DNA from 3 places in the Pelotomaculum schinkii genome. Region 3 is predicted to be linked to each of the others. Evidence: riboswitches for the same ligand, from Rfam matches in the RefSeq annotation. Region 3 holds a riboswitch; each other region holds the start of a gene.
What was found. Region 3 has a riboswitch for cyclic di-GMP ahead of Psch_RS12785 (hypothetical protein). Riboswitches for the same ligand answer to the same signal wherever they lie in the genome.
Positions count from the first base shown of each region.

Region 1: linked by a shared signal. The riboswitch ahead of Psch_RS08450 (signal peptidase I) and the one ahead of Psch_RS12785 (hypothetical protein) in region 3 are both predicted to bind cyclic di-GMP.
Region 2: linked by a shared signal. The riboswitch ahead of Psch_RS09330 (RHS repeat-associated core domain-containing protein) and the one ahead of Psch_RS12785 (hypothetical protein) in region 3 are both predicted to bind cyclic di-GMP.

Region 1 covers NZ_QFGA01000001.1:1,827,732-1,835,984, forward strand. Annotated here, with positions in the region: gene Psch_RS08440 (hypothetical protein) at 1-616, opposite strand, end outside; gene Psch_RS08445 (hypothetical protein) at 914-1,618, opposite strand; cyclic di-GMP riboswitch class I at 1,793-1,878, opposite strand; gene Psch_RS08450 (signal peptidase I) at 1,898-2,530, opposite strand; cyclic di-GMP riboswitch class I at 2,645-2,730, opposite strand; cyclic di-GMP riboswitch class I at 2,811-2,896, opposite strand; gene Psch_RS08455 (ABC transporter ATP-binding protein) at 2,995-3,666, opposite strand; gene Psch_RS08460 (ABC transporter permease) at 3,703-4,881, opposite strand; gene Psch_RS08465 (hypothetical protein) at 4,995-5,147, shown strand; gene Psch_RS08470 (hypothetical protein) at 5,173-5,394, opposite strand; gene Psch_RS08475 (DUF4351 domain-containing protein) at 5,844-6,071, shown strand; gene Psch_RS08480 (vanadium-dependent haloperoxidase) at 6,451-7,980, shown strand; gene Psch_RS08485 (hypothetical protein) at 8,086-8,253, opposite strand, start outside.
Region 2 covers NZ_QFGA01000001.1:1,995,480-2,003,732, forward strand. Annotated here, with positions in the region: gene Psch_RS09310 (Ig-like domain-containing protein) at 1-140, opposite strand, end outside; gene Psch_RS09325 (hypothetical protein) at 766-1,512, opposite strand; gene Psch_RS09330 (RHS repeat-associated core domain-containing protein) at 1,529-5,659, opposite strand; cyclic di-GMP riboswitch class I at 5,892-5,986, opposite strand; gene Psch_RS09335 (hypothetical protein) at 6,145-6,993, opposite strand; rRNA gene rrf (5S ribosomal RNA) at 7,127-7,243, opposite strand; rRNA gene Psch_RS09345 (23S ribosomal RNA) at 7,368-8,253, opposite strand, start outside.
Region 3 covers NZ_QFGA01000002.1:371,001-379,253, forward strand. Annotated here, with positions in the region: gene Psch_RS12765 (heavy metal translocating P-type ATPase) at 33-3,014, shown strand; gene Psch_RS12770 (metallophosphoesterase) at 3,318-4,151, shown strand; gene Psch_RS12775 (DUF3231 family protein) at 4,312-5,373, shown strand; gene Psch_RS12780 (CBS domain-containing protein) at 5,416-6,252, opposite strand; gene Psch_RS12785 (hypothetical protein) at 6,252-6,605, opposite strand; cyclic di-GMP riboswitch class I at 6,748-6,837, opposite strand; gene Psch_RS12790 (tetratricopeptide repeat protein) at 7,112-8,125, opposite strand.

The DNA.
Region 1 (8,253 bases), on a different contig from region 3:
CCAGCTCGATCCGGTCAATACCTGTGACCTTTCCGTCCTCCCCCTTTTTAAGATAAATGGTGATCTCCAGCACCTTGACATGCACCGCCACTTGAAAGACAATGGTACCGTCGGGGAGACGGACGAGTTCCGCGTCCTCGGTCCCGGCCGTCCTTTCAATATCGACCTTGCAGCTTGCAAGCACGTTGCCGGCTTCGTCAAGGACGCTGATGGTATGGGAACCCTCGTCGACGTCAATAAAGATGAAGTAGCCCTGGCTGTCTGTCCTGGTATAGCGCGGGTCGCTGCGGAACTCAATGAGCCCGTAGGCAAAGGGTGTCCCGTCGGTGTAGACGACCCGGCCCATTAAATCAATGCGCTGCTCAACAGGGACCGTAACCTCCTCCTGCGGGGAAAAAAAGTGATACAGCCTGCCGATAAACCCCAGGACGGGGCGTTTCACCTGCACATCGGGCAGGTTTGATCTCAAAACAAAAACATGCCCGCCCGTGCTGATGTCACGGATGATCCCGTAGGTCGGCACGGCGGCGTACACCACGATGATGGTGATGATGACCGCCAGGATGAAGTTTTTGCGCCTTCGCTCCGCATTCTCGCTATTCATCGCCTGATCCACGATATCACCCCGGTTTCCGGTGCAGAGTTAAGGCTGGCAGAATTAATCTTATATGACTCCCTTCCGGAAGAAATGCAGGTGCGGATTCATTCGCACTCTTTTAGCGCAGATCCATACAAGTCCGGCGCTGCCGCGCCGTGTGCGATTGAAATCGCACCTACATGGCCGGTTCCTGTTGCAGAGTTAGGCTGCAGCGCTATGCTCATATAACTCTCTTGCGGAAGACGCAAATGCGCGCGCTTTGCGTCTTCCGCAAGAGAGCCGAAGGCTCTCCTTATAGGTGGATAGGTGTATCTACTAAAGATTAGGATTAATTTGTGTTGCTTTCACGGTAATAGTTAGTTTGTATTCTGTACGGTCATCTATGGCAGAATTAGTGCCCAGAGTGGTGTCATTTACATCTGTAGAATCAGTATATACAGTCGTGGAGGCTTCATACGGCCATCTCCAATACACTGTCGCTTTCGCCTTGCCATTTGTTTGGGGTACATTACTCATCGGGCTAAAACCTTCTCCTGCTGAAGCTGCATTTTTAAGTCTGTCTTTAAGATCATATAGATTGCACCAGTCATCATTCCCTGTTAGAGAATACTCAATAGGAGGAACATCTGCAATTGTTATCTCATTATCAGTAACTGAAACGTCATTAACCGCAAAATCGAAAGTCATCTCAGCTGCGACATCACCTGTGTTTGCAATGTTGAGAACAAAATCGCCATCAACGCCGGGTGCGATGATAGGGTGTCCATCTTCCCTCAGCATATGATTCTTTGTGTGGGAAAATAAATCAAGGTCAGCGTCACCGAGGTCGTATGTTATTGTATTTTCTCCTGCTCCTCTGATCACAGTGGGTGTCAGTGTCCAGTTGGCAATCAGAGCCATATCCTCCCCATCATACTCACTGGTATACTTGGCGAAGGTGCCGCCCATCATTGCTGTGGAAATCATGCAGAGCACCAGCAGCAGTACGGCGGCTCTGACGGTTTTGCCCGGGTTTTTCATTGGTTTATCATTCCTTCCCTCATTTATTTTTTTAGGCCGTTTCTTTGGATAAATTCCTTCCGTGCTAGATGAGTGCATTTTGCCGCTTTGACCTTGGCGCCGCTCATCACTCCTCTCAATTCATCAATTAATTAAATTTTTAGTGTATTTAAAAAAACGGCCGGGTTGCTACATTTCAGCAACCCGGCCGCCATAGCTGATTTGCTTTAGGCCCGTCGGTTTTGCGCCCCCGCCTTTCGGCGGGTTAGCCCTTAAAAATAAATAGGGGTTAACATTTTACTATAATTCAATTTTTTTATCTCCGCCCTTTGCCGCCCGCAGCGCCGCCAGTTCCGCTTCCAGCTGAGCTTCGCGATCCGCTTTTTTCCTGTTGCGCCTGTTGCGCGACGTTATATCGTAAACGATAAACAAGCAGAGAGGTGTTATAACAAAAAGCAGCATTCCGAGAGGCGTCTGCAGGAACATGGCAAACCTGCCGACCCCGGCGGCGCGCCAGAGGTAGATGCCCTCCAGGTCCGCCACGCTCACCGCCTTGGCGTCAGCGCCGGTGTTAGCGTCGCCCTTGGTGAGAAAGGTTAAACCGTCCTCAGTCCGGACGTCGGTCACTCTGTGGGTAACGACCGTGTTCTGCGCGGCGCGGAAGGCGATAATATCGTCTTTGACAATTTGCTCCGGCGCTACTACCTTGGTCACAATAAGGTCTCCCGCCAGAATTGTCGGCTCCATGGAACCGGAGAGGACGATAAAGGGCTTATACCCAAAAAAATCAGGGACCTTATCCGGATATATGTATGACCTTACAATAAACGTTACATTAACGATCAAAACCAACACAAGAAATGCACAAACAGTGACGCCAATAACGGATATTGCTTTCCCCAAAGCTGTTTTCGGCACCTTTTCCTCTCCCACTGCCAATGACCCCCTGTTAATATTTTAGATTGTAAATTATTTTATCATAATTATCCATCTCCTACATAAAATGTTTTTCTTTTCAACAATAAAAAGCCGGATTGCAAAATGATTATCAGCAACCCGGCCGCCTTAGCTCGCATGCTTTAGGCCCGTCGGCTTTGCGCCCCCGCCTTTCGGCGGGTTAGCCCTATTATTAGTTTATGTATATTATTTATGAAAAAGGCTTCTTTTTCTGGCTCACTGGTCAAATAAAAACGGCTAAGTTGCTGCAACCTTTATTAGCAACCCAGCCACCCTAGCTTCCATGCTTTAGGTCCGTTGGCTTTGCGCCCCCACCTTTCGGTGGGTTAGCCCTGCAAAAAAATATACTGCTATATTGCCGATGTCATTTTACTATAATCATCCTCATTATGCAATATTTTTTTACTAAAAAAATATATCAAAAAACAGTAAAAAAGCACTTAGCTAACCAGGCTGCCGTCCACCAAGCGCAGAACCCTGCCGCAGGCGTCCGCCACCCGCTGGTCGTGGCTGGCCACCAGCACCGTCTTCCCCGTTTCATGCAAACTTTTCAGCAGTTCGATGATGCCGGCGCCGTTGGCCGAGTCCAGGTTCCCCGTGGGCTCGTCCGCCAGGATCAGCTCCGGGTCCAACAGCAGCGCCCTGGCGATGGCCACCCGCTGCTGTTCACCGCCGGAGAGCTCGCCTGGCAGGCGCTTTTCGGCGCCATTCAGGCCCACCCGGCGCAGGAGCTCCCGCGCGCGGTCGCGTGCGCGACGGCCGTATCCTTCAGGTATTGACGGGGCCAGCACATTCGAAAGCGCGCTCAAGGTGGGCAGCAGGCAGTAGGATTGAAAAACAAACCCCACCTTTTCCCGCCGGTAGCGGCAGAGCGCCGCCTCGCCCAGACCCGCGATATCCTTGCCGGCGACCATGACGCGGCCGCGGCTGGGCCGGTCCAACGCCCCCAGCAAATTTAACAAGGTAGTCTTGCCGCCCCCGGACGGGCCGGTCACGGCCACAAAGTCTCCCCGGTCAATATCCAGCCGGTCTACAGACAGCGCCCTGACCGCGGAAGATCCCCGCCCGTAAATACGCTCCACATTTCTAAGCGATATCAATATATCCGCCATCGAAAGACTCCTCCCGTCTAAAAGCCGTCCCCATGGTCACCCGCGCAGGATTTCCGCCGGGGCGGCGCGGTTAGCCCGCCAGGCCGGGTAAAGGCCACCCGCCGCGCCGACCAGAACGCCGCAGGCGCAAACCAGCGCGGCCACCCTTAAGCCCGGCGCGCCGATGTCGATGGCCAGGTACTCCTTGACCGCAATCAGTCCGCCGTACCCCAGGGCAACCCCGATCCCCGCGCCGAGCAGGCTTAAAGTTATGGACTCCACCAACACCATGCAGGCTATGTCCCACGGAGTCCAGCCGAGGGCCTTGAGAATGCCGAACTCGCGCCTGCGCTCGACCACCGACAGCAGCATCACCACCATAATCGTAAGGCTGCCGGCCGCCACCGCCACAGAAGAAACCGCCAGGAAAAACTGCTTCAGGACGCGGAGCACGTTGTTAAGCGGGAGCAGCAGTTCCCGCGGCGCCACGACCTGCACCTCCGGCTTTTTCCCGCTCAGGCGCTCTTCAATCTCCCGGGCGGCCTCCTCGACGTATTCCATGCTCCCGACCTGGGCGCTGATGGCCGATAAACTGCCGGGCTTCAGGCCGCCGATATCCCGGGCCAGTTGCTCCGTGCCGCTGAAACCGCCGTCCAGCAGTTCGTTGCCGGTACGGTAAACGCCGACGACCTTAAGGTTCAGGTTGTCCGCTTCCTTACCGGGGATCTCAAACGTATAAACTCCGCCGATTTGATAGGTAACGTTTAAGAACGCAAGATACTCCAACAGGCTCTTGCCGATTACCACTTCATCGTCACGGGCAGGCGCAGTCCCTTCTATAATTCTCTGAAAAGGACCGATCTCCGTCCTCGTTTCATTCACTCCGTACCCGAACAGCGGCAGAACCATCGTTGCCCCTGCCGGTCGCAGGATGTTTGTAACCTGCCCCGTCACATTATTTACATTGGGCACGTCCTTAATAATATCAATGTAGGAAACCGGAATAGAGGAGGAGCCGATACCCTGCAGCAGGCCGCCGAACATAGAACCCTTTTGGGTAATCGTGATCTGGCCCGCCAGGTTGGAAAACGTCGTTTCCACCCGTTTCTCCATCCCGGTCGTCACGGAAAAGAGGAAGGTCATCAGGGCGCAGCCAAAGGCCACCCCGAGTACCGCCAGGGCGGCCACAGCTTTTTTGCGAAAAGCGTTGCGGATGGAAAACAGCAGCAGGGACAAAGGCAACAACTCCTAAAATTTCTTTCTTCTCCGGTTTTTCGGGCAGGATCCGACTGTGAAAACAAGAATATACATTTTCAATAATTTACTGAAACGGATGCTACTATTTTATCATGATCCGCAAAAAGAAAAAGAAAAATCTCTATAGAAGGGCAAAAACGAGGATCAATAATTTCCTGTATAAAAACCGCCTTAACCTCAACGTGGCTTTTGCCTGCCTGCTGATTTTGGCGGCAATTGCTTTCGTGCTGGAAATGATGAATTAAAAAAGCCCTTCAATCACAAAGGGCGTTAATCTTCTTTCAGCAGGGTTTCAAGTTGTGTGGCCCAGCTTCTGTACTTTTGCAGCGCCTTTTGTTCAGCCTGCAAAGGGTCCATTGAGCCTACTTCTATAAAATAATTAAACTGCAGCAGCCAATCGTCCATTATCTCTTTAAAGAGTTTTTTTATTTCAACCTTAACCTCATTATTCATCTTAGTTTGATCACCATTTAGAAGGTTTTTTATCATCATCCAAGATCTTCTTATTCCATATTTATATTGTCGCTATCACACATTATTCCCCACAAGAAAAAATTGACCCGGTTTATTGGGAGTTATAAACCGGATCGAGTTTTGAGAGGAGCTCAAAACAAAAACCTGAAAAACAAATAATTCGCCTGGTATGAGTACGGTACAATAGAAGGCACTACGTCCACGGGCCAGCCATCGCCTTGACCAACCCCTTGAATGGACTAAAGCGGAAAAATGGAGTCGATTATAAGTTAGCAATATTAAAGCTGATTGTCTATGCTTATTGTCAAAAAATAGTAGAATCGCGTCTAACTATTACAAAATCTTGTCTGGATTTTCCATTGACTAAAAGTAAGCGTTTTTAGTACTGCGTTCTGACCCTAAAAGAAGAACAGTCGCTTCAACAATGATTAGCACAGGAATTAACTTCGGAGGAGGTGCGGAAGATAATGGAAATCACAACATCCTGGCACGAAAAAGGTAGACAGGAAGGTAGGTTGGAAGGACGACAAGAAATATTTGTAAAGTTAGCCGAAAAACGTTTTGGCGCTTTGCCACATGATATTTTAGGAAGAATAAAAGAACTTTCGGTTGACCAAATTGATATACTGGCAGAACATCTCCTCGATGTCGCATCGCTGGATGAACTACGTCATGAAGTCACTTCACTGAACTAAACACGAAAGGGCGGTCAAAGTAACCGCCCTTAAATTGTCTTAAGGGGAAAAATGAAGAGAGTGAATTCGCATGATGCATGAGAAGAGAAACCCTCTTCTACATTCTTTCGGCAGCTCATCCTGAGCTTTGCCCCGCTAAAATAGACGGAGGCTCCGTCAGCTTTAACAGCGAGAACCGTTCCCATTGTCATATCTATTAACTTATGACAACAACTCCGTCCCCTTGACAGCCCCTGATACATAGCAACAGGAACAAATTCGATATATTAACATATTATGTAATTAACCATGTATCAGGGAGTGAACTCAGATGAGCGAAGATTTTTCAAATATTAATGAGGGGAGCAGCAGAGGAAAGGCCGTGGATTTGAACATTAATATGCTGGCATCATGCGAAATTGGGCCGGCCTCCGCACGGCAGCGCCAGCAAGAGGCGTTTCAAGTCCGCCAGGAAGCGGCCCTTTTTCAAAAGGACCTTCCCCTCCCGGGCCATCCATGCAACGGTGATGAAATTGTTTTTCCAAACAAAATCGGCAACTATTCCAAGGGGTTGCCGCACAATCAGTTGGGTGAGGTTAACCTCAATGCCTATCAGGACTTCATCAGGGCTTTAAGCACCGGTAACCCGGACGATTTTGAATTTATACCCCTGGGAGGCGTTGTCAAGCTCACCAACCCCCAGGCCGCTTATGCCTTTGAGATGGCGGGACCTGATTCCCACCATTTGGGTATGATTGCGCCGCCGGCCTTCAGCAGCGCCTGGCTTGCAGGTGAAATGGCCGAACTTTACTGGCAGGCGCTAACCCGGGATGTGCCTTTCAATGCTTACGACACCGATCCGCTCACTATCGCGGCTGCTACTGATCTATCGAAATTCTCGGATTTTCGCGGGCCTAAAATCAATGGCGCCGTTACCACGGGGACCTTGTTCCGCGGGAATACGCCCGGTGACCTGGTGGGGCCCTATATTTCCCAGTTCCTGTGGAAGGACTTTGTCCTGGGGTCTACGCCCTTCGTCCAGCGGTATCGCACTACGGTGGCCGGCGATGACCACCTGACCGGGTATGAGGAATGGTTGAACATCCAGAACGGACTTGCTCCGGCAACTATGAATCAATTCGACCCCAGGCCCCGCTACATCCGCAACGGCCGCGATCTGGGCGAATATGTACACCGGGATTTTCCCTTCCAGAGTACTCTCGTCGCTTGTTTGATCCTGCTCGGCCTTGGACAGGTCGCCCTGGCCCAAACCAACCCCTATCTACGTTCGGCAACCCAGATTGGTTTTGTCACCTTCGGCGCCCCAAATATTCTGGATTTTGTGGCCCGGGCAGGGCGGGCATCCCAGGTGGCGGCCTGGTTCCAGAAATTCCTGGTCCATCGCCGGCTGCGTCCCGAGGAGTTCGGAGGGCGCGTCCAAAACCGTCTGACGGGCGCCGCCAACTACCCGATTAATCCGGAGCTGCTCAATTCGCAAGCGGTTTCCGAAATCTTCGACAAGTTTGGCTCCTACCTGCTGCCCCAGGCCTATGCGGAAGGCTGCCCGACTCATCCGGCCTATCCCGCCGGTCACGCCTGCTTTGCCGGAGCCGGGATCACGATGTTGAAGGCGTTCTTCAAAGAATCCTTTATTATCCCCAACCCGGTTGTGGCCAGTGATGATGGTCTCACACTGTTGCCTTACGCAGGGCCGCCTTTGACGGTAGGCGGGGAATTGAACAAACTGGCCGCCAATATCGCCATTGGCCGCGATACCGCAGGCATCCACTGGCGTTCTGACGCCAGTGAAGGCCTCAAACTAGGTGAAGCGGTGGCTATCGGGATCCTGCAGGATTACAGAAGGACCTTCAATGAGGATTTTAGCGGCTTCTCCTTCACCAAGTTTGACGGCGCCACCGTAATCATCTAAGTCCAAGGGGTCAGGCTTGAACAAAGTATAGCCTGACCCCCATTCCTAAAGAGCGTATTTGCGTGTTATGAGACAACCCATTTGCTAAACGTGGCGGCACGAATTTTAGTTCGAGTTCATACTGTTTTGCCTTTTTTGGAGTTCTATGAGGCCAAGCACTTTTAAAGCCTGATACTCTTCCGGGGTTAAACGTGACATTAAAGCAGATTTTATTTGGTTCTTTTCTGCGGTGGTAACGCCCCCGTCAGCCATCTTAATAAAACCATTCAGTTC
Region 2 (8,253 bases), on a different contig from region 3:
ACATCTTCAACAACGGTTTCGGAAAAGGCAACATAAACCGATGCGCTTACTGAAACATTGGTGGCGCCATCGACAGGGTCGGTATTCTTAACAGTTGGCGGGGTAGTATCCGGCGAAGAATGGTGACTGACGCTGAGCATATTGCCTCCTGGATCATACGTATAAACTATTTTTTGGCCATTTTGGTAAGTAACCGAGGTCAGTCGGTTAAGCGCGTCATAAGTATACACTGCCGCACTTGCAGGACGAGATATAAAAAGCAATACAAGCAGCACAAATATCATCCCAATGTAAGAAATGGGTTTAAACATTTTCATCACCTCGTTAATTAGTTATAATGAATTTTCATTACGTTTTAATACAGTTCAATTCGTCATACTGGCATACGATCGTACCAGCTCTATCGTGGGTGGTAAGGAGATTGCCATTTTGGTCACAGGTAAAGTCTGCTGTTCCATCCGGGTTGGTATAGCTTTGAAGCATGCCGTTGTCGTATTAATGGTAGGTGGCTGTCTGCTCTGGCATTGTTTTTATGATAAATTAGGTTCCTGGTGTTGTAATCAATATTCAGGTTGGTAATTCCACTAGTGTCGGTACTCCCGGTCAATCTGTCGGAGGTTTCATATTGATTGGTGCTTTGGTTATTGTTGGGGTCCACCATAGTCTTTAGGTTGCCGTGGGCGTCGAAGGTCTGCCTGCCCAATCCATTTAAGGGGTCTATTTTTTGCTTCTTGTGTTCTTGATATAAAAATTATTTTTAGTATTTTATTTTAAACTAGGAACATTTCTATACTGAATTTTAGTAGGATTGTTAACATACTCTTCTAAATCACCAAAAGAGTCAATCCCCAGATGAATTTGAGCTCTTCTCTCAATCTCATCTGATACCAACAATTCTTTATGAGGACTCTCAGATAGGAAGCATATAATTCCTAAATTATCTATAGCATCAGTCTTATACCAGGGAAAGGAGAGTAATCTTTTTTTTCCAAAGAAATCTACATATTTGTTCCCAAAGAAATTGCACCAAAAAACGCCTGGCATTCTCGTTTCAATACTTCCAGTGATGTGCTGTCTTTCCTGAGGTAACTCATGTGACATATAACCGTAAAAAGCATCAAATAATACAATTGAGTATTTGAAAAGATCGATCAAAACACCTTGTTTTTTAGCATAATACTTTTGAGACATATAAAAACAGATATTGTTTATACTCTTCTTACTAGGATGTCTCCACCATTGCATATCAAACCTGAAATTTGGTTCTTTGACTTTGCCTATCATACCACCAGCTTTTCCAACCATACCCACATCATCTTCATAGCATCCTGGTTCTTCTATGTTCCACATTTCGACCGCTCTATCGAAAGAGTAAATTTCTTTTAATGGCTCAAAAAGTCCTATTTTTTCAGGTTTTAATCCAGCTTTATCAAGTTTCTTAAAAAATTCTTTCGCTATTTCTATATCATTAATATTTTTTTGCGTGTAAATTTTTGTTATAATATTTGGCATTATCAGTCATCCCCTATTAATAAATTGAATATGTCCCATCAGCTTGTCTAACTCTAATAGACCCTCCGCTATTCCTTATTGCATCTTGTAATGGTTTTGATATTTTAGTTCGCGGTGACACAATCAAGTCAATGGGCATTCCACTATTGATGTAATCACGAAACTGTTTATTCTTATAAATATAATTCACATCTTTAACTTCAATAATTCTACCATTAATCAAACTATCAGGAATACTATTCCCAATCTTGGTAAGGTTTTTAGTTATCGCTTGTTCTTGCAAAACAATTTCCTCAAAATCCATACCTCTTAGCAATTGTGATGGCACTTTGCTGCCAGCTTTACCCGATCCATCATAACCTATAGTCCTTCCCATAACTAAAATTGAAGCTAATAATAATTTTTGTTCTTCTTTTTCATTCTCTTCATCCATAATACCAGCTAATGTTATTTTAGCCTCGTCCTTTTCATCTTGGTCATAATAGACTGGGTCTCCTCTTATAATTAATAGCTCATTTGCAATTCTAAATTGCAATGTTAAATCTTCTAAGTCAGATTGAGACCACCCATCATAGCTGATATCTTCCTCTAAATTTTTATACACATCATATAAGTCATCATAATGCAATCCTGCTAATTCACTCATGAAATATTGTGCTCGTATCCAATCATGCCCTGATGGATCAATAAAGTTCACAGGATTCCCTTCGCAATATATATACCGATTCTGCGACTGCGGGTTAGTTACTTGACCAGTTAGCGTATCCGGACTCAGGAACCTTTTAGCCACTGGATTGTAGTACCGTGCCCGCATGTAGTAAAGGTCGCTTTCATCGGTCATGACACCATAGCGGCCCACATACAGGAACGGTGTGGCAGTGTTTCCGCTGCGGTAGACAAGCTCTCCGTATGGGGCGTACTGGAAGCGGTCGGTTATATTGCCGCTTTCGTCGGTCAAAGCGATGGTGCTACCCCGGTGGTCGAAGTGATAACTGCGGTATACTCCTCCTTCGTCTTCTTGGCCGATCAGGCCCAGGCCGTAGATGTAGAAGGTCTGATGGTTTTGTTCGTCAGTCTGGATCAGCACCTGGCTTAAAGATGCGTTGGGGTTGACGACGAAGCTTTGATAAACGGCGCCGGCAACGCTGATGCGGTTGTTTCCGGCATCGTAAGTGTAGGTGGTATTTCCCGCCCCGGTCAGCCGGCCGCGAGCGTCGTAGGTCAAGCCAGCCATTTCCCCGGCCAGTGGGCCTGCAGTCATGTTGCCGTCAGCGTCGTAGAGGACGGTTTGGCCGTTATAAGTGGCCAGGCGGTTGTCTGTGGCATAGGTCAGAGCCGCATCATCCATTGTAAGAGACACATTTTCGTTGAAATTCTCTTCCTGGATGAGGTTTCCTGCCGCATCGTAGGTATAATCGTACTGGCTGATGACGCTTCCGCCGGCATCCACATCCTTCAATTGCAACAACCGGCCAGCTTCATCGTAGGTCCGGGTTGTTTGGGTACCGTTGGGGTGAACGGTTTTAACCAGCCTGCCGTTGGAATCGTATTCGTAGGTAGTGACCCGGTCCGCCCAATCGGTTACTTGAATTAACCGGTTGGTTTCGTCGTATTGATATTGTACCTGCCGGCCGCCGGGGTAAGTGAGAATGCGCAGGTTGCCGATGGCGTCGTAAGCGTATTCAATGGTGTTGCCCCAGGTATCCCCGTATTCCACAAGGCGGTTTAAGGCGTCGTACTGGTATTCGATTGTACCAGTACTGTCGGTGGCGCTAAGCAGGTTACTGTTCTGGTCGTAAGTATAGGATACCGTCCCGTCAGGGTAGGTGGCACTGATGAGTCGTCCGGCGTCGTCATATTCATAGGTGGTGCTCTGGCCTCTGGCGTTGATTTTTTGTGCTATCAGGTCCCTGTTATTGTAGGTCAGGGTGATGTTGCCGGAAGCGGCGGTGGTTCTGCCGGTCAGCCGGTCGGCGTTGTCATAGCTGAAGCTGGTCTGGTTGTTGTTGGGGTCGACCATGGCTGTCCGGTTGCCGTGGGCATCAAATTCCTGTCTGCCCTGTCCAGTTAAGGCGTCGATGGTTGATTTCAGTCTATTCAGGTCGTCATATTCAAACTGGGTGATGTTGCCACCCGGGTCGGTAAATCTGGTCAGGCGGTTTAATTCGTCATACTCGTCGAAACTAACGTTGTTCCCCAGGGCGTCTGTCATGTTTTTAGGGTTATAGAGCTCATCATAAGTGACTGTTAGGACCTGATTGCCCAACGCGTCTATTCTTCCGATGAGGTTGCCCGCTGCGTCGTATTGATTGGTGATAGTGTCGCCCAGGGGATTTGTGACACCGGTGAGCCGGCCCAAGTCATCATAGCTTAACTGGGTGATGTTACCACGCGGGTCGGTAACTTTCACCAGGCGGTTTTCCGCGTCATATTCATAACCGGTCTCATTGTTCAAAGCATCAATTTTGCTGACAAGCAACCCATTGTTGTTATAGGTGTAACTGCTGGTATTGCCCCTGGCGTCAGTTTTGGTTAGAATGTTGCCGCGCCAGTCGTAAGTATAGCTGGTGGTGTTGCCCAGGGGATCGGCGACAGTCAGTAAGTTGCCAGCATCGTCATAAGTCATAGCGCTTGTTTTGCCGGCGTTATCGGTTATGGTAATCGGTTGCCCGGCCGCATTATAGCTGTAAGTAGTGGTGTTTTCCGCCGGGTCGGTTACAGTTTGCATCAAGCCATTCTGGTAAGTATATATAGTCGTGCCGGAGCCTAAGCCTGTGTCGGGGGTGGTTGTGCTGAGCAATAACCCGCTTTCATCATAGTTGTAGAGAGTTTCATTTCCTAATGAATCGGTTGTTTTTATTAAATTGCCATTCGAGTCATAAGTGAATGTACTTTGTTTTTCCAGAGCGTTTTCCACCAAAAGAAGGTTATTATTATCATCATATTCCATGGTGGTTGTATGACTCGCTGGATCAGTAACGGTAAGCAGATTGCCGTTACCGTCATAAGTATAGCTGGTTGTATGGTTAAGAGGGTCGGTTATGCTGGTGAGGCAGTTATTGATGTCGTAGGTGTAGGTACCGGTGATATTGCCGGGATAGGTTATATTAGTGCTACGGTACTTTTCGTCGAAGGTGGTTGTAATGGTGTTGCCAAGGGCGCTGAGCATGGTTGTCCGGTGGTTGTCCGGGTCATAGCTGAACTGGGTGGTGTTGCCGCTCCCGTCGGTCTGATGGGTAACTTTGCCACTATCATAAATGTTGCTTAACAAGGTATTACCGCCGGAAGCAATGATTTCGGTGAGGCCCTGTGTGTTATAGTGGTAGCTGGTGACATTCCCCAGCACATCCTGTACTGTGGCCAGGTTGCCTTCGTTGTCATAGGTATAGGTCACGGTCCGGCCGGCAGTGTCGGTTACGCCGGTGAGACGGTTGTTCGTGTCATAATTGAAGCTCAGGGTGCGGCCGGTGGGTTCACTGGCTAAGGTCAGCAGTCCACCGGTATAGGTCAGGGTAAGCGTATTGTTGTTTTGGTCCGTTATGCTGGTTAGTTGACCAATGTCGTTAAAGATATAACCGGTCTGGTCCTTGAAGGTGAGGGTATAGCCGCTGCCCGGCCCGGCAGTTAGTGTTTCAAAGCATCCGGCGGGTCGAACGTAACTGGTTCCATCGTATGTAAAGGTGTAAACATGCCCGTCGTCATAAGCGACGCTGACGCTGCCGTCCTGGTTGATGGTAAGGTGAACATTAAAATTATTGGTCCAGCCCTTGCCCTGGGTGCCTGTATAATCATCCTGAGAATTGTAGAATCTGGTAAACTCAAGGGACGGGCCTACGGAAGGAATGCAAAGGTCTGTCTGGGCCAGGATGAAGTTGCCAGTGGAAAGGTTAACGGATCCTTTTCCATACAGGCAGTAGGGACGTACGCCAAAGGTTTCTTTGGAGATAGTATTGACTTCTACAAAATATGGATAGCTGGTCCCTTCGTGAATTTTCCATACATCGGTGAAATCCCAGCCTGTAAATGTGACCTGACGCTGCATAGCGGAGGTTGTTTGCGGTGTTCCTTTGCCCGTATCAGACTGTCCCGATGTCTGCGTGTCGTAGTAGCATGATGCAACAATACCGCCTTGGTTAATGAAATCCAAATCTCCTATCAAGCCGCCGGCATTAGGACCGGTCGCCGTCACATAACCTTTGGAATATACTGCATTATCATTTTAGTTTCACCTCTCAAAATAATAATTTATAGAGAATTTCCCGCTTTTTATACTCGGAAAAACACTCCTCTGGAGCCCCCGAACACAAAAACACAACCAAAAGAAAAAGCCCGTCTTGCATCCCATTTGACCGAATGCCGCGGACTTCTTGTGAATTAACTTCGGCAACCCGGCTGTCAATAGTCGGCATAAAACCTCAACCGTAGACCCGTGGCTTTGCGTCCCTGGCTTTCGCCAGGTTTGCTCTTTCGTGGGAACTGTTATTTAATTTTATAGTATTATACATTTTATAGAAATGTTTTACAATATCCTGCATCAATTTTATTTTCTATCTGCTGTCCTTATCCAATAAATATTATGACATGCTATTTATACATTTAATGGCTGCTATTCTTAAGTTGTGAAGTCTAGCTTTACTCAAGCAGACCGAGCCTATCCAATACTACGGCCAACATCTCTCTAGTGACATTTCCTTGCGGCTCCGTGCCGTCCATAATGCCTTTTAGCTTTGCCTTATTCCACGAAGCGCCGGCCCAGGGGCTGGCTGAAGCATACTCTAAGCTTTTGATTTCATTTAACATGACATCACTTGCATGCTGCCAACTCCAGAAGCTGATTCCCGGCATTCCAAGTTCACCTGCGGTTTTTATGAAACGCGTAATTTCCCCAAACTTTATATCCCCATAGCTCTGGCCAACAGGCGCCATTTGGAGTCCAAATTGACTGTACTGCTGAACGCAATCCTTTAAAGCGTCTTCCGGCGCCATCCTAAAATCGCCCCAATATACCTGCGGCAATGCCACGTCACAAAAAGCTGAAAATTTCTTATATGGAAATTGAGCATGGTATACCGGGAGGGCAAACGTGCTGTAACCAAGCTTCACATTTTTCATTATTGATGATGAAGAAATCCCGCCGGATAAAGCAGCTGCTTTTTTCTCACCATTCTGGTTCTCATATTCTATTTCCGCGTCGATAACCAGCCAGTCAGCTCCACCCTTGACTGCCTTTTCCATGCATGTTATTTCACCGGAAATATTGTTGCCATAACTGTAACCCCACGCGCCGACTATCAATCCGGCATTTTTTGCAGGACCGGCAATCTTGTCTAATTGATTCCAATAATTTTTGCCGTCCCACGCTTTGACAAGCAACCCTGTTAAGCCCAAGCTTACTGCTTTGTTAATAATATTATTTATTACACCCTTTTCTGCAAGCTCCAATTCCCATATCCACATCTGCTTACCAGCCCATGGCTCCAAATCTACCACTCCATTTCCCAGGATTTTTATAGAGCGCAAACTAGTTATTAATACCATATGGAATAGAATTATCCCTGTGAATGAATCCAAAAAAACAAAACCCCACGGTATCAACCGTGAGGTTTTAAAATTATTCTGGCGACGACCTACTCTCCCAGGGGCCGACGCCCCAAGTACCATCGGCTCAGGAGGGCTTAACTGCCGTGTTCGGGATGGGAACGGGTGTACCCCCTCCGACATTGTCACCAGAAATATTTATCGTTTTAATCGGGATGTTCTCTCAAAACTGTACAGCATACTTGAACAAGTTGTCGTCTTTCGCCTTTTGTCTTCGTCTTTTACCGACTACTGACTACCGACTACCGACTACTGATTAGGTCAAGCCCTCGACCTATTAGTACCGGTCAGCTGAACTGGTTACCCAGCTTACACACCCGGCCTATCTACCTGGTAGTCTCCCAGGGGTCTTACTAGCTTGTGCTATGGGAAACCTCATCTCGAGGGGGGCTTCGCGCTTAGATGCTTTCAGCGCTTATCCCGGCCAGACATAATTACCCAGCGCTACTCCTGGCGGAATAACTGGTACACCAGTGGTCTGTCCATCCCGGTCCTCTCGTACTAGGGACAGCTCCTCTCAAGTTTCCTGCGCCTGCGACGGATAGGGACCGAACTGTCTCACGACGTTCTGAACCCAGCTCACGTACCGCTTTAATGGGCGAACAGCCCAACCCTTGGGACCTACTACAGCCCCAGGATGCGATGAGCCGACATCGAGGTGCCAAACCTCCCCGTCGATGTGGACTCTTGGGGGAGATAAGCCTGTTATCCCCGGGGTAGCTTTTATCCGTTGAGCGACGGCTCTTCCACTCGATACCGCCGGATCACTAAGCCCGACTTTCGTCCCAGCTCGACCTGTCCGTCTCGCTGTCAAGCTCCCTTCTGCCTTTACACTCTGTGCGCGCGATTTCCAACCGCGCTGAGGGAACCTTTGGGCGCCTCCGTTACTCTTTGGGAGGCGACCGCCCCAGTCAAACTGCCCGCCTGATACTGTCCACGTCCCGGTTTCACGGGACTGTGTTAGAACTTCAATACTCAAAGGGTGGTATCCCAACGTTGGCTCCGCCAATACTAGCGTACTGACTTCCCCGCCTCCCACCTATCCTGTACATCCAATACCAAAACCCAATGTCAGGTTGCAGTAAAGCTCCACGGGGTCTTTCTGTCCTGTCGCAGGTAGCCGGCATCTTCACCGGCATTACA
Region 3 (8,253 bases):
CAAATTTTCGATCATGGTGTGGAGGTGATACGATGGCTAATACTGAAGAAACTGTGGCTTTGGCGCAGGTAAAACTCCCCGTTTATGGTATGACTTGTGAACATTGTGTACGGCGGGTTGTCAAAGCTTTGGAGAAGCTTCCTGGTGTGGCTGACGTTCAGGTGTCTTTGGCAGACGCCAAGGCGACTTTTCACTTTGCTCCGGAGCAGCTTGACCTGTCAGCAGTACGGGAAGCGATTGAAAAAGCGGGTTATTCGACCGACATCCCCCTTCCCGCGACAGGCCAGGAAGAAATCACGATCCCTGTTTACGGCATGACCTGCGAGCACTGTGTACGGCGGGTGACCAAAGCGCTTGAGAAATTACCGGGTGTGGAAAATATCCGGGTTTCTTTGGCTGACAGCAAAGCTCTATTTGATTTTGACAGAAATCAGGTTAGTACGGAAGACATAACCCAGGCGATTGAAGAAGCCGGATATTCGACCAGGCCTGCTCCAGTAGAAGCGGCAGCGGAACAACCCCCACCAGAAGCAGCCGGGCTGCCTGACCCATTGATACTTCCTGAGACTGTCAGTGACAATCCTTCAATTGACCCGGGCGACCATGCTCAAAAAAAGCAGTTTAAAGTTCGCGGCATGACCTGTGCCAACTGTGCCTTAACAATAGAAAAAGGCGTGGGCAAGATGAAGGGGGTGAAATCTGCAGCGGTTAATTTTGCTTCAGAAAAGTTAACGCTGGAATTAGACCCCTCTGTTGTCTCACAAGAGGATATTTTGGCCAAGATTAAAGACCTGGGCTATGGGGCCCAAAGTGAGGATAGTGAAGGCGGCAAACAGCAATTTAAAGTAAGCGGGATGACCTGCGCCAATTGTGCCTTGACCATCGAGAAGAAACTAAAAAGTACTCCCGGTGTACACATGGCTGCAGTAAACTTTGCCAATGAGACGGTGACTGTAGAATTTGATCCCCAAACATTAACTTTAAATGATGTCTTTGAACAGGTCAGGGACGCCGGCTATATTCCCCTGAAGAACAAGGACGAAGACCCGGACGATCGCAGTGCGATCATAGAGCGCAACTGGCTCATTTTCAGTGTGATCCTATCTGTGCCTATTATGCCGCTCATGTTTCTCCCCATGTCGAGGCCCACAATGTATACGATCCTCACCCTGGCCACCATTGTGCAGTTTACGGCGGGCTGGACCTTTTATCGCGGCGCTTACCACGCCTTGAAAAATCGCTCGGCAAATATGGATGTCCTGGTTGCCATGGGGATTACAGCCGCTTACGGGTATAGTCTGATGACGACTTTGCACATGTTCTTTCCCAACCTTTTCTTCGAAGGGCCAAATTTCTTTGACACGTCGGCTTTGCTGATTACCTTTGTGCGTTTCGGGAAATATTTGGAGGCTAAAGCAAAGGGCCGCGCCGGTCAGGCGTTAAAACGGCTGTTGGAGTTACAGGCCGATAAAGCGCGCCTGCTGATAAACGGCGAAGAAAAGGAAGTAGCCGCGGCTGATCTAAAAACCGGCGACGTTGTAATTGTTAAACCCGGTGAAAGAATACCGGTTGACGGCGAGATTATAGAAGGACAAGCCAGCATCGACGAGTCCATGCTGACCGGGGAGTCCATTCCCGTTGACAAGGGAGCCGGGGATCCTGTCATCGGGGCTACCATTAACCGTTCCGGCAGCATTAAAGTGCAAACTGCCAAAACAGGCAAAGACACGGTGCTTTCCGGGATTATCAAAATGGTGGAGGACGCCCAGGGGGTTAAACCGCCAATCCAGCGCTTGGCCGACACGATCTCCAATTATTTCGTTCCCGCAGTGGTAACCCTGGCCCTGATCACTTTCCTGATCTGGTATTTTGCCCTGCACAGTACCTTTGTTTTCGCCTTTACAGCAGCGATTGCCGTGTTGGTCATCGCCTGTCCCTGCGCGTTGGGGCTGGCGACTCCGACGGCCATCATGGTCGGCAGCGGCGTCGGCCTTAACCGCGGCCTTCTCTTTAAATCCGCAGCGGTGCTGGAAGCCATCTCCAGCTTACAGGCCATCGGTTTTGACAAGACCGGGACACTCACAAAAGGTACTCCTGAGGTTACGGATATCATTGCGGTTAATCCCTTCAAAGAAAAAGGCCTCTTACAAATAGCGGCAGCCGGAGAAAACCCCTCCATCCATCCCCTGGCTCAAGCGGTCACAAGTCGCGCCAGGAAAGAAGAAGTAGAAATCTTGGAAGTGAAGGATTATCAAGAGGAGAGCGGTTACGGGATAGCCTGCTCTTACCAGGGGCAGCCTTTGCTTATAGGCAATATCAAGCACATGCGGAAACACGGGATAGATGTAAGCGCTGTCGAAGAGGAATACACGCGCCTGGCGCAAGAAGGAAAGACGACGATGTTTGTCTCTCTTGACGGCCGCGCTATCGGGTTGATTGCCTTGGCCGACGTCCTTAAAGAGAGCGCCAGGGAAGCGATCAAACGCCTGCACGGACTGGGCCTTAAGACTTTCATGATCACCGGGGATAATAAGAAGGTGGCCCATGTAGTCGGGCAGGAGGCCGGTATTGATGAGATTGCCGCCGAGGTCCTGCCCCAGGATAAGATCAATACCGTGAAAAAATATCAGGAACAAGGGCTCAAAGTGGCCATGGTCGGCGATGGCATTAACGATGCCCCCGCCCTGGCTAAAGCCGATATCGGGATCGCCATCGGGTCAGGCACCGACGTGGCCAAGGAAACAGGCGATGTTATTTTGGTGCGCAATGACCTCCTTGATGTGGAAAGGGCGATCCGCTTAGGCAGGAAAACCTTAAATAAAATCAAACAAAACCTCTTCTGGGCTTTGATTTACAACGTGATTGGCATTCCTGTGGCAGCCGGCGTCCTTTATCCCATAACCGGAAAACTCCTGCCGCCGGAATGGGCCGGGCTGGCGATGGCCTTTTCCTCTGTATCCGTGGTGACCAATTCCCTGCTCCTTAGCGGATACGGCAAGAAATTAATCGATTAAGCTTATTTTCCCGCTGCTGCTTGGACCTCTTTGGAGATCACGCGCCGCCTCCTTTCATAAATGTCCTTAGATTCAAGTTCATAAAGCTCCCTGCATATATATAATCTGCCGGTTCATACTACCTTTGCCATATAGATGGACATAACACTGCGCTTGCGCTTCAACCTGATATAATTAGGGGATTTTGCGGAAAGTAAAATCCGGTAAAATAAGGAGTGGAAATCATATGGTTTTTCATTATTGTCCCATGGAGCCGGTTAAAACATCGTTTAACTTCTAAAGTATTGTTGAGGAATATATATAATGGGAGAAATATTTAGTTTGGAATGGATACCGGCAACCGCCGGTTTTTCGGGATGTGTGCTTTATTCGAAGTTAATCGAACGACTTTGGCTTGATGTTCGTAAATTACGAATTCCACTTAACAGACTGCCGGCATCTTTCTCGGAATTCCGTATTGCGCTTTTTAGTGATATTCATCTGGGTTTTTTCTTTTCGGGAAAAGATCTATCATCAGTTGTAAAGGTAGTTAATGAACTGAACCCGGACACGATCTGTTTTACCGGTGATTTTCTAAACTCGGTTTCTTCCTTGAAGGCGCTTGAGTCAGGGGTTGCAGCTTTGGCAGAATTGACAGCTCCTTTTGGAAAGTATGCTGTTTTGGGAAACCATGACTATATGGCAGGTCCAAATCATGTGATCAATGGTTTGGAACGGGGCGGCTTTCACGTGCTTATCAATAAGCATGCAGCAATACAAAAAGACGGTGACAGGTTATTTCTAACCGGGCTTGACAGCATTTCGAAAGGCAAGCCTAATCTGGAAACAGCTATTCATGGAATACCTGAAGCCGCCTGCAACATTCTACTGGCGCATGAACCCGATATAGCTGATGCAATCAGCAAATTTCCGGTAAGTTTACAGCTTTCCGGCCACAGCCACGGCGGCCAGGTACGGCTTCCGTTCATTGGTCCGGTAATCACCACGGGACTGGGGAGAAAATACCACTCCGGTATTTACAAGATAAATGAGTTAATACTTTATACCAATAGAGGATTGGGGACAACAGTTCTTCCGGTCCGTTTCATGTGCCGGCCCGAGATAACAATTATTACGCTGGCGCATAACCTTCCCTGAAAGCATTCCAGTAAGCTAACCGCGAACTGGACAGTTTTTGCTATAAGATGGCCGCTTCAGGAATATTGACGCACCCTTCGGCTCGAAAAAAGAACCCAAGCGCTGAATATCTAAAAGCAGATAGGGAAAGCTAACACTAATATTCAATCCGGAGGGCTATATGATGAGGGGAACCTATTATGATCCCGGTAAAATGGAGTCGAGAGCCATCGATATAGTTGACAACGTCCCTTTAAATGCTACAGAACTCGCCGCACTTTGGAATACGTATATGCATTATACGATGTTTGTCTGGATCTTTAAACACTTCAGCCAGACAACTGAGGATAATGAAGTAAGGATGATAATGGAGGACGCTGTTAATATATGCAGCAAGAGAGTAGACAGGGTTATTGAACTCTTTAATAATGAAAACCTGCCCATACCATCCGGTTTTACCGATAACGACGTGAATCTGAACGCTCCCCGGCTTTTTACGGATCCTTATTACCTCTATTATATGGTTAACGCGAATAAAATCGCGATCGGGATAAACGGGTTGTCTTTTGTAACCTCCGGGCGCGCTGATATTCGTGATTTCTATGATCATTGTATCAATTCAAGCATCCACCTATATAACAATACGGTTAACCTCCTATTATCAAAAGGCATATATATCAGGCCGCCTATCGTAACCACTTCAAAAGAAGTCGATTATGTAAAGAAACAAAATTTCTTAGGCGGGTTCCTGGGTGAGCGAAGGAGTCTTCTAGCCCAGGAAATATCGGCGCTTTTTTATGGCATTATCACCAATAACATCGGCAAAAGGTTATTAATGGGATTCAGACAGACGGCCAGATCCGGCCAGGTACGAAAATTTATGGACCGGGGAGTAAACCTGTCAAGCAGATTAATAGATACTTTCAGCTCATCTCTAACCCGTGAAGATGTGCCCGATCCAGTGCAGTGGGATTTCATGGTTACGGATTCAACAACCCCGGTTTTTTCAGATAAGTTTATGATGTATCATACCACGCTGATTATTTCCGCCGGTATATTAAACTACGCCGCGTCAATGGCAACAAGCCCGCGGCATGACTTAGCGGGCCATTACACAAAAGCTCTGGCTGAAGTGGCCAATTATCTTGAAGACGGTATCAATATCCTTATTGACAACGGCTGGTACGAAGAGCCGCCCAGAACTGTAGATCGCAGGGAACTGGTAAACGAGCCAAAACATTAAAAATAAAAGGGCTTTATTTAGATAAGGATTATCGGGTTCAATTTACTCTACGTATGTGATTTGTATACCCTTCTCTTTGGAAAGGGTACTGGCCAGGCTGGCCATATTTATTAAATTATCAACAGCAGTAGTAAGATAAGAGTCTGATGTACCGACCCTATGTCCTCTTGCTATACCGGCAACAATGGTTATCGGTACTCCACGCTCTTTTGTTGATACTTCTATTTTGTTAATTATCTTAATGGCCCATTCTCTAGAGCATTCAATATCTTCCGTGGTAACCGCCATAAATTCATCACCCGCATAACGCCCGGGAAAGTAAACACCATTTTCCGTACTTTCCGAAAGTAATCTTCCTATAATCTTCAGGCAGGTGTCTCCCCTGACGTGACCGTACTTTTTATTGATATCTCCGAAATTATTGATATCGAAGAAGATAATTGTTGCTTCCTTCCCATATTTAATAATATTTTCCACAAGGTACCTTAAATAAATTGTTTTTTTAAGGCCGGTTAACGTATCTTCATGCTTACTTGCCTCAGTCAGAAGGGTTTTTTTAGTGACAATCCCTACTAGTTTGCCGTTCTCTATTACAGGCAACCTTTCAACCTTTTTTTCTTCTATTAGATTAATTGCATCCCAAAGTGAAGTGTTTGGACAAATACATACCGGGTTTTTGGACATAGCGTCTGCCACAATACGGTTCATATGAGAACGCCGGGTATCTCTTGAGGTAATAATTCCACACAGTTTACCGTCCTCCAAAACCGGAAGTCCGCCAACACAGTTTTTTTCCATTAATAAGACGGCTTGTGCGACACTGTCCAGAATATCAACCGTAATGACAGGGGTCCTCATATAATTAGAAATGCCGGACATCAGAGTTCCACCTCTAGATTAATTGCAAGTACAATGTCAACATGCGCTTTTAATAAAGTCGTTTCAGATGCGACCTTATTTGCTTCACCTAAAATAATATCCAGTAATCTTTCATTACTGATCATTCTTGATAGTGACTTGCGGACAACTACCGCTTCCAGAGGCCCTTCTTCAATAATATTTATTTCGTACTGACCAGGACACATTAAATCTACCGTTCTCTTTACAGCTTCCGGGCCTATGGGAGCCCTCCTCCCGATCAGCAACACATCCTGAATTGGTGGAATCTCAAACTCGCTTATCTTCATTGAAAATAGTGCTTTTCTTCCGGGATCAACAGTTTCAGTATGCAAGTTGCAAACACCCCCTTTCTCTTATTTTTAAACAAAGTATTTAATTCCTTCATCAACTTATTAAGCTCGTTTAGCAAAGGACATACCCCTTCCTGAGCTGTTCTAGAAAAGGGCGTAAAAAAAAAGAAATTACCAGACCATTTCTTGCAACCAGACAATCACCTCAGCCAAAAATGATAGAGACTCATAGCTTTGCGTCCCACCCTTTCGGAGCGGACTGTCCTTTAAAAACAGTTGGTATATTATTCCGAAAATATTTAGTAAATTATACAACTATGTATATACTTTTATCAACAGTCCTGAATCTAAATTGTCTTCGGGTCTGTCGCTTAGCGCAGATAAACGCAATCCTCATTAAAAACGTCATGGAACTTTGTGGGAAGCCTCCGTAGGTCTTGCGGCCATTAATGCTTATTAAAACTTATGCGATTTATCAATAATCAGCCGGTACCCACAGGAAGGGGATTATCCCCCTTCCCCGGCCCGAATCTCTTTCGTGAAGTCTATTAATTTAATTGCGCTATTTTATCAAGCAAATCTTTAGCCTCTTTATCTTCACTCAGGTCATAGACCAATCCCAGGCAATACCTTGCCATATCGAACTGCTTATCTTCAAAAGCCTTTTTGCCCAGCGCTGCCGCAATTCCCAGCACGGGCTCGCTGGCGCCGACTTGGATGAAGTGCTCCTGTATGGTTTTAAGCACCGCCTCTTGATCAGGGGACTCTATTTTTTTGCCGGTTTTTTGAGAAATATAGAACAGTTCGGAGGCCACCGCATCGTTTTTTTCAAAATCACTGCTCAAATGGTACATGTTGATGGCATCAGCATAGTTTTCTTTTTCAATAAAATAGAAGCCCATATTTCGGTAACACCTGGCTATCTCTTTTTTGGTGGTGGCAAAGGATAGCGCCTGCCTGGTCAAATTAAGATATTCATCAAGATCACCGGTCAGCTTATGGGCTTCTGCCAGCTGAAAATATGCATATAAATTTACCGGGTTGCACCTGACCGCCTGGTTCAGCGCCTGTATGGCAGCCTTCATATTATGTTCCTGCATATAAAGGAATCCGCGGATGATATACATATCACTGAAATCATAGGGCGCCGGTTTAAAGTTTTTCGTTGGCTTGAAAAAATGCTGATAAAGATATGCTTGAAACATGTTTTTAAAGCTAAAATAATCATTCTCTTGATCTGCCTCAAGAAAATCCTCACAGAACCGGATCAAAGAGTCCATCATGACTGTGGCTTTTTTATATTGTTTTGTTGAAACCAGGTATCTAACCTCATCATACAATACGTCTATGCGTTTACCATCTTTGTAGAAATCTGATGCGACCGGTACCTTCTGCTCTTCAGGCAAAGTATCGTACAGGAGCCTTCCTATGGCGCGCAAAATATCCTTTGACAGCTCATGAGACTTGTAGATATCAGCCTGTTCCCTTAAATATGGTACATCTTTTTCACTGTTTCCGGTCAACCCGCTGGTGATCCTGGCAAGTATCTTTTCGTATTCCATGACTGACCTCCAAAGTTAAGTTGTCGACAATTCACTTCCCTGTTGCCTTTCTTATTTTTATTCGGGCTCAAAAAAGTAAAAACCTGCATGAAAAGAGGAGTTGCAGAATATTTCAGCTAAAATCGCTC